One region of the Streptomyces sp. NPDC048248 genome, then DNA from elsewhere that is predicted to be linked to it. Evidence: riboswitches for the same ligand, from Rfam matches in the RefSeq annotation. Region 1 holds a riboswitch; the other holds the start of a gene.
The links. A riboswitch is a leader RNA that binds a small molecule or an ion and turns the genes downstream of it on or off. The one in region 1 is predicted to bind ZMP and ZTP.
Positions count from the first base shown of each region.

Region 1 (4,313 bases):
ATGCGCCGTGGGCGCCGCATTCCATGCAGCTGTCTGCTGGGCAGGGATGGCGTATTCGGCTTCGTGCATCTCACCGGGGCCTCGGCGATGACGTCCCGCATGACCCTCATGGCCGGGGAAACGGCCCTGGGCCGAGAGCTGTTGGGCACGGCTGACCAAACGGGTCAGGTCCAAGCCGAGTTCGGTGGCCAATTCACGCAGATCCACCCCGGTCTGCCAACTGCCGATCAGCACCGCATCCATCGCCGCGGACCACCCCTGCTCCTGAGGGCTGCTCGTCGCCTCGCGCGGCGGAGCCGACTGCCGAGCCCCGGAACCCTGCGCAGGCGCGGCGGCGGCGGGCGGAACCTCGGAAGAGTAATCAGGCGCCTCCGGCATCTCCGGTTCCCGGATCAGCGCGGTCGGGCCCCCGGCCAGCAACTCCTCGGCGACAGCGCGGGCGTCGTCCTTGCCCACCGTGCGCCGGGCGACCCGCACTTCCCGCTCGTTCAATCCGAACAGGCCGGCCACCGCGCCCGCGCTGCCCACCGTCACCGCGAACGCCGCCAGAACCCGTGACCGGTCGGCCTGCGCCTCATCAAGCCTGGCCTGCGCCTCGCGCACCCGCTCGTCTCCCAGACAAAACGCTTCCGCCAGCACGGCGTTGCGGTCCCACAACTCTCTAGGCTCCATACCCGGACAACGTTTCAACAACGCGGTTGAACCGTTTTGGCGCAATAAAGCACCCCAAAGCACGCATACACCCACGAAATGACAATAACGTTACGGGTACGTGGGCCGTCTCGGGGCGCTTCACGACTGAGGCGCCCAGGCTTACCGATCGAGCGCCTCGTGGGCCGTGCGACACACCCCATCCGGCCGATCGTGTGACGCCACGCCCGCCATTCGGCCCCATCCGGCCGACCGTTCCGGCACCGCTCGGCTGCGCACGCCTGCACCGGTGACGGACGGCGGGCGGATGGCCGGCGGTGTCGGCGCCGTCGACCGCCACGCACGCGCCGGTCCACCGGAGTCCCCTTTACAGCACAACGACCCCGCCACGGCGAAAGCGCGCGCCGCTCAACGGGTGATTATCGGGCCCTTATCCACCCGAAGAGCCCAGCGCGTCGCCCGAATGCGGCGTTCTCCGGTGGTGGCGCGCCGTGATCCGGCTGACGGTGATCACGCCGCACCTGCGATCCCGTGTGCCGATGACGCGTCGGCCTTCGCAGACGCAGCGAAAGGAAAATGCCCCCATGCGCACTGCTCGCACCCTGTTCGCCTCGGCCGCCATCACCGCGGCCCTCGCGATATCCGCTCCGGCCGCGTACGCCCTGACCACGGCCGAGGACCGGACCCCGGACAGCACGTCCTCTTCCAGCAGCGACCACGACAAGTCCGGGAAGGGCGATCACGACAAGTCCGGGAAGCACCACAAGGGCCACAAGCACGACCACGACAAGTCACGGGACGGCCGCAAGCCTCACGGCGGTATGCGCACCGGCGGCGGCGCCCTGGCCACGTCGCTGACGCAGGACTGGGACCAGGACGACTACCCCTCCGGTGACGACCGCGAAGAGGGCTGGAAGGGCGACCGCGAGGGCGGTTGGAAGGGCAACCACGACAAGTGGAAGGGCGAGCACAACAAGTCGTGGGAGGGCAAGAAGCCGCACGGTGGAGTCCACACCGGTGGCGGCGCCCTGGCGATGTCCGGTAGCGGTCTGGCCGCCGGCTCGGTGCTGCTGCTCGGTGGGCTCGGCGCCGGCGCGTACATGCTGCGCCGCCGCAACGCGTCAGGTGCCGCTGCAGCCTGACAGGGCCGCATCCGCCACAGGTCGCTGTGTTGTCGCGGCCACCGTCCGACCGGGCGGTGGTCGCGGCGATGCGCTTCCCGTCACCGGCCCGCCCGCGGCCCGCAGGCGACGGCGCCCGGACGCCGCACCGCTTCCGTTCACGAAAGGCCCGTTCATGTCGGCGCAGCAGAACTCCCCCCGGACCACGACAGCCCAACGCCCGCCCGGCCGTTCCCTGATGTGGCCCGCCGTGGCCGTCGGACTGGGTGCCCTCCTCGTCTACAACTCCTTCGAGACCTCCGCGGACCCCAAGCCACAGTCCCGGCCCCCGGCGGCGGCCGCCTCGGCCACCCCCGGGCCGACACTGCCGCACTCAGCGCCCACGCGGCTCTCGATCCCGGAGATCGCGGTCGACGCACCGTTCACCCCGCTGGCCATCGAGGAATCGGGCCAACTCGCGGCGCCTCCGGCGGACGACAACAACCTGGTCGGCTGGTTCGAGGAGGGGGCGTCGCCCGGCGAGCGAGGCGCCTCGATCGTCGCGGGCCACGTCGACACCAAGACAGGGCCCGCGGTGTTCTTCCAGCTCAGCACGCTCAAGCGCGGCAGTACGGTGGACATCGCCCGGGAGGACGGCACCGTCGCGACGTTCAAGGTCGACAGTGTGGAGACCTTCAGCAAGGCGAACTTCCCCAACGACCGGGTCTACGCCGACACACCGTCCGCGGAGCTGCGCCTGATCACGTGCGGTGGGGAGTACGACCGCAAGGCCAAGGACTACGCCGACAACGTGGTCGTCTTCGCCCACCTCGCGTCGTCCAAGGACGCCTGAGTCCCGATGTGTTGGCCGCCGTGAACGCGCGTTCTTCGACATCCTCGTCCTCTACAGTGGTGCCGGGCCGTGACTGGCGCTTGGGTGGGGTACCACCGGGGAGCGGCCCGACCGACCTGGTCAGTGCCGTGCGCCTGGGCGACTCGTATCGACGCCCAGGAGCGCACCATGTCCCGAACCGCTCGTGTGATGGACGGCAGCGATCTCGCGCGCCGCATGGTCGAGCGCGCCGCCGAGCGTGCGGCGGAGATCTCCCGGCGGACCGGACAACGCCCGTGCCTGGCCACTGTGCTGGTGGGTGAGGACCCGGCCTCGGTGACCTACGTCCGGATGAAGCGGAACCGCTGCGAGCGCGCCGGCCTGCGATCCCGGCATGTCGCACTGCCCGCCTCGGTCACGCAGGCCGAACTCATCGGCGCCATCACCTCGTTGTCGCGGGATCCCGACGTGCACGGAATCCTGCTCCAGCATCCGGTCGGCCCGCACCTCGACGAGCGCGCGACGTTCGAGGCCATCGCCCCGGAGAAGGACGTCGACGGCGTCACCACCCACTCGTTCGCCGCGATGAGCTTCGGCCTGGACGGCTTCGCCTCGTGCGCACCCGGCGGCATCATGCGGCTGCTGGAGCACCACGACGTCGAACTGGCCGGCCGGCGTGCCGTCGTGGTCGGCCGCAGCGCGATCCTGGGGAAGCCGGTCGGGATGCTGCTGCTCGCCCGCGACGCCACGGTGACCTATTGCCACTCCCGCACCGCGGATCTCCCGTCTGTCACCAGGGAGGCCGATGTACTGATCGTCGCGGTCGGCCGGCCCCGAGCCCTGCACGGTGACCACATCAGGCCCGGCGCGGTCGTGATCGACGCCGGCTATCACCCCGGCAACGTCGGAGACGTCGACTTCGACAGTGCGCGGCGTCGCGCCGGTCTCCTCACGCCCGTGCCCGGCGGCGTAGGTCCCATGACCATCGCCACCCTGCTCACCCAGACCGTCGAGGCGGCGGCCCGACAGCTGGGCGCCCTCGGAGCGGAGGCGTACACCGGAGCCGGGTGAGATGGCGCAACTCCCCACTCGTGCACAAGAGTTACTTCAGCGGGCGCAGGCGTCCCGTACGTGGCCATTCGACGGCCGGAATTGTGCGACCGCGGTCAGCCCTCCGACCGGCCGCCCGCCCCGAAGCCCGACTGCCAGGCCCACAGGTGAGTGCAGTTGGGGCATTGCAGGTGCAGCGTGCTGCCCTTGTTCGTCAGGAGGTAGCGCCAGTGATCGCCGCAGGTGCGGCCGTCCAGGCAGGTCGCGCAGTCCTGCTGGTCCTCGCACCGGGGGCAGGGCACCCAGGCCCGGCGGCCGATGTCGGCTGTGGGATCGAGCGGCAGCATCGTCAGCCCCGCCCGGACGCCGGCAGGACTCCGGCGGCGACCAGCATGTCGTAGGTGGCCTGCTGCTCCGCGTCGAGGCCGGAGTAGAGGAGTCGGTTCGCCTCGTCCTCGGACTCCATCACCGCGAGCGGGTCCCAGGTGTCCCCCAGCGCCGCCACCACTTCGGTTCGGCGCCTGGACTCGTGGTCGGCCAGATCGAACTCAAATATCTGCTGGTCAGAGGCGTTACGGTCGGTCATGGTGCGCTTCCCGTGCACGTGCGGATGATGCGAACGTGTCTACCAAGAGGCGCGGGCTTGAGGAAGCGTCAGGCAACGAGGGGCGACGGGGTGA
Region 1 covers NZ_JBICZL010000019.1:60,837-65,149, reverse strand. Annotated here, with positions in the region: gene ACGFZW_RS32450 (hypothetical protein) at 1-639, opposite strand, end outside; gene ACGFZW_RS32445 (hypothetical protein) at 1,236-1,793, shown strand; gene ACGFZW_RS32440 (class F sortase) at 1,948-2,604, shown strand; ZMP/ZTP riboswitch at 2,664-2,751, shown strand; gene ACGFZW_RS32435 (bifunctional 5,10-methylenetetrahydrofolate dehydrogenase/5,10-methenyltetrahydrofolate cyclohydrolase) at 2,773-3,654, shown strand; gene ACGFZW_RS32430 (hypothetical protein) at 3,750-3,980, opposite strand; gene ACGFZW_RS32425 (DUF6400 family protein) at 3,983-4,219, opposite strand.

Region 2 (4,313 bases), on a different contig from region 1:
TTACGGTCCCCACTGCGTTCTCCCTCCGGATGTTTCTGCGGCGCTGAAGGGCGCCGCTATCAGTGTGCCGGGTGCGCGCCCCGGGCGGGGAGCGTCATCAGTCCTGTTATAACCAGGACCTCGGGCCCTCGCGCGCGACACGAGCGCCTCCCGGCCACCCGCGAGGCCGGTCGGAACCTGCCTCGCGGGGCGCCGCTTCAGTGCTTCGCCGGCAGCAATCCGAGCCGGTCATACGTGGTGGCGAGGGTCTCGGCGGCCACCGCGCGGGCCTTCTCCGCGCCCTTGGCCAGGATCGAGTCCAGCGTCTCGGGGTCGTCCAGATATTCCTGCGTACGGTCCCGGAAAGGTGTGACGAAATCGACCATCACCTCGGCCAGATCCGTCTTGAGAGCGCCGTATCCCTTGCCCTCGTACGCGCTCTCCAGCTCCGGGACGGCCGTGCCGGTGAGCGTGGAGAGGATCGTCAGGAGGTTGCTGACTCCCGGCTTCGCCTCGCGTTCGAAGCGGATCACCGTGTCGGTGTCCGTCACGGCGCTCTTGATTTTCTTGGCGGTGGCCTTCGGCTCGTCGAGGAGGTCGATGATGCCCTTGGGCGAGGACGCCGACTTGCTCATCTTGATCGACGGGTCCTGAAGATCGAAGATCTTCGCCGTCTCCTTGACGATGTACGGGTTGGGGATGGTGAAGGTGTCGCCGTAGCGGCCGTTGAAACGGTCCGCGAGATCGCGGGTCAGTTCCAGGTGCTGGCGCTGGTCCTCACCGACCGGGACCTGGTCGGCCTGGTAGAGCAGGATGTCGGCGACCATCAGCACGGGGTAGGTGAACAGACCGACGGTCGTACGGTCCGTGCCCTGCTTCGCCGACTTGTCCTTGAACTGGGTCATCCGCGACGCCTCGCCGAAGCCGGTCACGCAGTTCATGACCCAGCCGAGCTGTGCGTGCTCGGGCACATGGCTCTGGACGAAGAGCGTGCACCGCTCCGGGTCGAGGCCGGCGGCCAGCAGCTGGGCCGCGGCGACCCGGGTGTTGCGACGCAGCTCCGCGGGGTCCTGCGGAACGGTGATCGCGTGGAGGTCGACCACCATGTAGAAGGCGTCGTGGGACTCCTGCAGGGCCACCCACTGGCGCACCGCGCCGAGGTAGTTCCCGAGGTGGAAGGAACCGGCGGTGGGCTGAATACCGGACAGGACACGCGGACGACGCTGCATGGCGGAGCCATTCCCCTGAGGGTGGTGGTGGGCGACGGGTGGGCGATCGAGAGCCATGGCACTGATTGTCTCAGGTCCCCGGGCGGCCCCGCCGCGTGGTCCGCGAAGCGGGCGGGAGCCGGCGTTCGGGTGGGCCCGCCGGGCGACCGGCGGGCCCGTCGCCCGACGTCAGGCGATCGGCAGTCCCGGTGCCGGGTAGCTCGTCATCAGCTCGGTGACCTCGCCCCGGATGACGGCGAGGGCGTCCTCGTCACCGGCGTGTGCCGCCGTCACCGCGCGGTCGATCCACTCCGCGACCAGCGGCATGCGGTCGGTGCCCAGACCCCGGGACGTCAGCGAGGGCGTGCCGATCCGGATGCCGGACGGGTCGAAGGGCTTGCGGGGGTCGAAGGGGACGGTGTTGTAGTTCACGACGATGCCGGCCCGGTCCAGCGCCTTCGCGGCGACCTTGCCCGGTACGTCCTTGGACGTGAGGTCGATCAGCACCAGGTGGTTGTCCGTACCACCGGAGACCAGGTCGAAGCCGCGGGCCAGCAGCGCCTCGGCGAGCGCCTTGGCGTTGGCGACGACGGCGTGCGCGTAGTCCCGGAAGGAGGGTGCGGCGGCCTCGTGCAGGGCGACCGCGATGGCGGCGGTGGTGTGGTTGTGCGGGCCGCCCTGGAGGCCGGGGAAGACGGCCTTGTCGACGGCCTTGGCATGCGTGGCGCGGGACATCAGCATGGCGCCGCGGGGGCCGCGCAGCGTCTTGTGGGTGGTGGTGGAGATGACGTCGGCGTGCGGGACGGGCGAGGGGTGGGCGCCGCCGGCGATCAGCCCGGCGATGTGCGCGATATCGGCGACGAGGACGGCGTCGACCTCGCGGGCGATGTCACCGAAGGCGGCGAAGTCGATGGTGCGCGGCACGGCCGTACCGCCACAGAAGATGATCTTCGGGCGTTCCTTGCGGGCGAGGTCGCGCACCTCGTCGAAGTCGATGCGGGCGGTGTCGGCGCGGACGCCGTACTGCACGCCGTGGAACCACTTGCCGGTCGCCGAGACGCCCCAGCCGTGCGTGAGGTGGCCGCCCATCGGCAGCGACATGCCCAGCACGGTGTCGCCGGGGTCGGCGAAGGCGAGATAGGCGGCGAGGTTGGCGGGCGAGCCGGAGTAGGGCTGGACGTTGGCGTGCTCGACGCCGAAGACGGCCTTGGCGCGCTCGACGGCCAGCGTCTCGACGCGGTCGATGTTCTGCTGGCCTTCGTAGTAGCGACGGCCCGCGTACCCCTCGCTGTACTTGTTCTGCAGGACGGTGCCGGTGGCCTCCAGCACGGCCGCGGAGACGTAGTTCTCGCTGGGGATCAGCCGCAGGGTGTCGGCCTGGAGCCGCTCCTCCGCGCCGACGAGCGCGGCCAGTTCGGGGTCGGCGGCGGTCAGCGCGGGGTGGGAGACGAAAGGCGAAGCGGATGCGGAAGGGGAAAGGGGAAGCGTCATGGCGTCCTCCGGGGCAGTCGATCGGTGGTCCGGTCGGTCCCGGGTGCCCAGGCGGGCGGCACCTCGTGATGGTGTCCGCGCACCGCTCCCTCGGGGTCGCTTCCCCGTGCGCCAGTCGCGGTGTACGTCGCCGAGTCTAGACAACCCGCATGCGGGCCGGGCGGAAAGCGGCCATCGCCGGAAGGTTTCTTCGCAAACCGCCCGCGCGACAATGGATAGGGGCGCGAGACTGCTCGCCTCCCGGAAGGTCTACGGAACGGAGTCACCGGTGTCGTCCACGGAACGCAGCATCGCCGCCGCCGAAGCCCACAGTGCGCACAACTACCACCCGCTTCCGGTCGTCGTGGCCTCCGCCGAGGGTGCCTGGATGACGGATGTGGAGGGCCGGCGCTATCTGGACATGCTCGCCGGATACTCCGCGCTCAACTTCGGGCACGGCAACCGCCGTCTGCTCGATGCCGCCAAGGCGCAGCTGGAGCGGGTCACGCTCACCTCGCGGGCCTTCCACCACGACCGGTTCGCCGACTTCTGCACGCAGCTCGCCGAGCTCTGCGCGATGGACATGGTCCTGCCGATGAACACCGGTGCGGAGGCCGTCGAGACGGCGGTGAAGACGGCACGCAAGTGGGGCTACAAGGTCAAGGGCGTCCCGGACGGCCGGGCGAAGATCGTCGTCGCGGACAACAATTTCCACGGCCGGACCACGACCATCGTCTCGTTCTCCACGGACGCCGAGGCCCGCGCCGACTTCGGCCCCTACACCCCCGGCTTCGAGATCGTCCCGTACGGCGACCTGGCCGCCCTGGAGGCGGCGGTGGACGAGGACACCGTCGCGGTGCTGCTGGAGCCGATCCAGGGCGAGGCGGGTGTGCTGGTGCCGCCGCCTGGCTATCTGCAGAGCGTGCGGGAGCTGACGCGCAGCCGGAACGTGCTGTTCATCGCGGACGAGATCCAGTCCGGGCTCGGGCGCACCGGGCGGACGTTCGCCTGCGAGCACGAGGGCGTGGTGCCCGACATGTACGTGCTGGGCAAGGCCCTGGGCGGCGGGGTGGTGCCGGTCTCGGCCGTGGTGTCCTCCCGTGCGGTGCTGGGGGTGTACGCGCCGGGCGAGCACGGCTCGACGTTCGGCGGGAACCCGCTCGCCTGCGCGGTGGCCCTGGAGGTCATCGCGATGCTGCGGTCCGGTGAATTCCAGCAGCGCGCCACGGAGCTCGGAGATCATCTGCACAGTGAGCTGCGTCTGCTGGTGGGTGGCGGCGCGGTGGACGCGGTGCGCGGGCGTGGCCTGTGGGCCGGGGTGGACATCAATCCGTCGCGCGGCAGCGGCCGGGCCGTATCGGAGCAGCTGATGGCACGCCGGGTCCTGGTCAAGGACACCCATGGCGCGACGATCCGGATCGCGCCGCCGCTGGTGATCAGCAAGGAGGATCTGGACTGGGGGCTGACGCAGCTGCGGGAGGTGCTGGGGGCGTAGCCCGGCAGGATGTGCCGGGCGGCGCGAGAGCGGCCCGGAGTCGGCGGGGGCGCAATGCGCAGCGGGCGGTCGGCGGGCCGAAGCCCCGGCCGCTCGTTGCACCGTCCGCCGGATGGTGCGCGCGCCCGTCTCAGGTGCGCGCCCCGACCCGGGTGCCCCGG
Region 2 covers NZ_JBICZL010000009.1:85,554-89,866, forward strand. Annotated here, with positions in the region: gene ACGFZW_RS20660 (2'-5' RNA ligase family protein) at 1-13, opposite strand, end outside; gene trpS (tryptophan--tRNA ligase) at 198-1,208, opposite strand; gene glyA (serine hydroxymethyltransferase) at 1,377-2,678, opposite strand; ZMP/ZTP riboswitch at 2,717-2,807, opposite strand; gene rocD (ornithine--oxo-acid transaminase) at 2,947-4,152, shown strand.
Region 2: another riboswitch for ZMP and ZTP. It lies ahead of glyA (serine hydroxymethyltransferase); the one in region 1 lies ahead of ACGFZW_RS32435 (bifunctional 5,10-methylenetetrahydrofolate dehydrogenase/5,10-methenyltetrahydrofolate cyclohydrolase).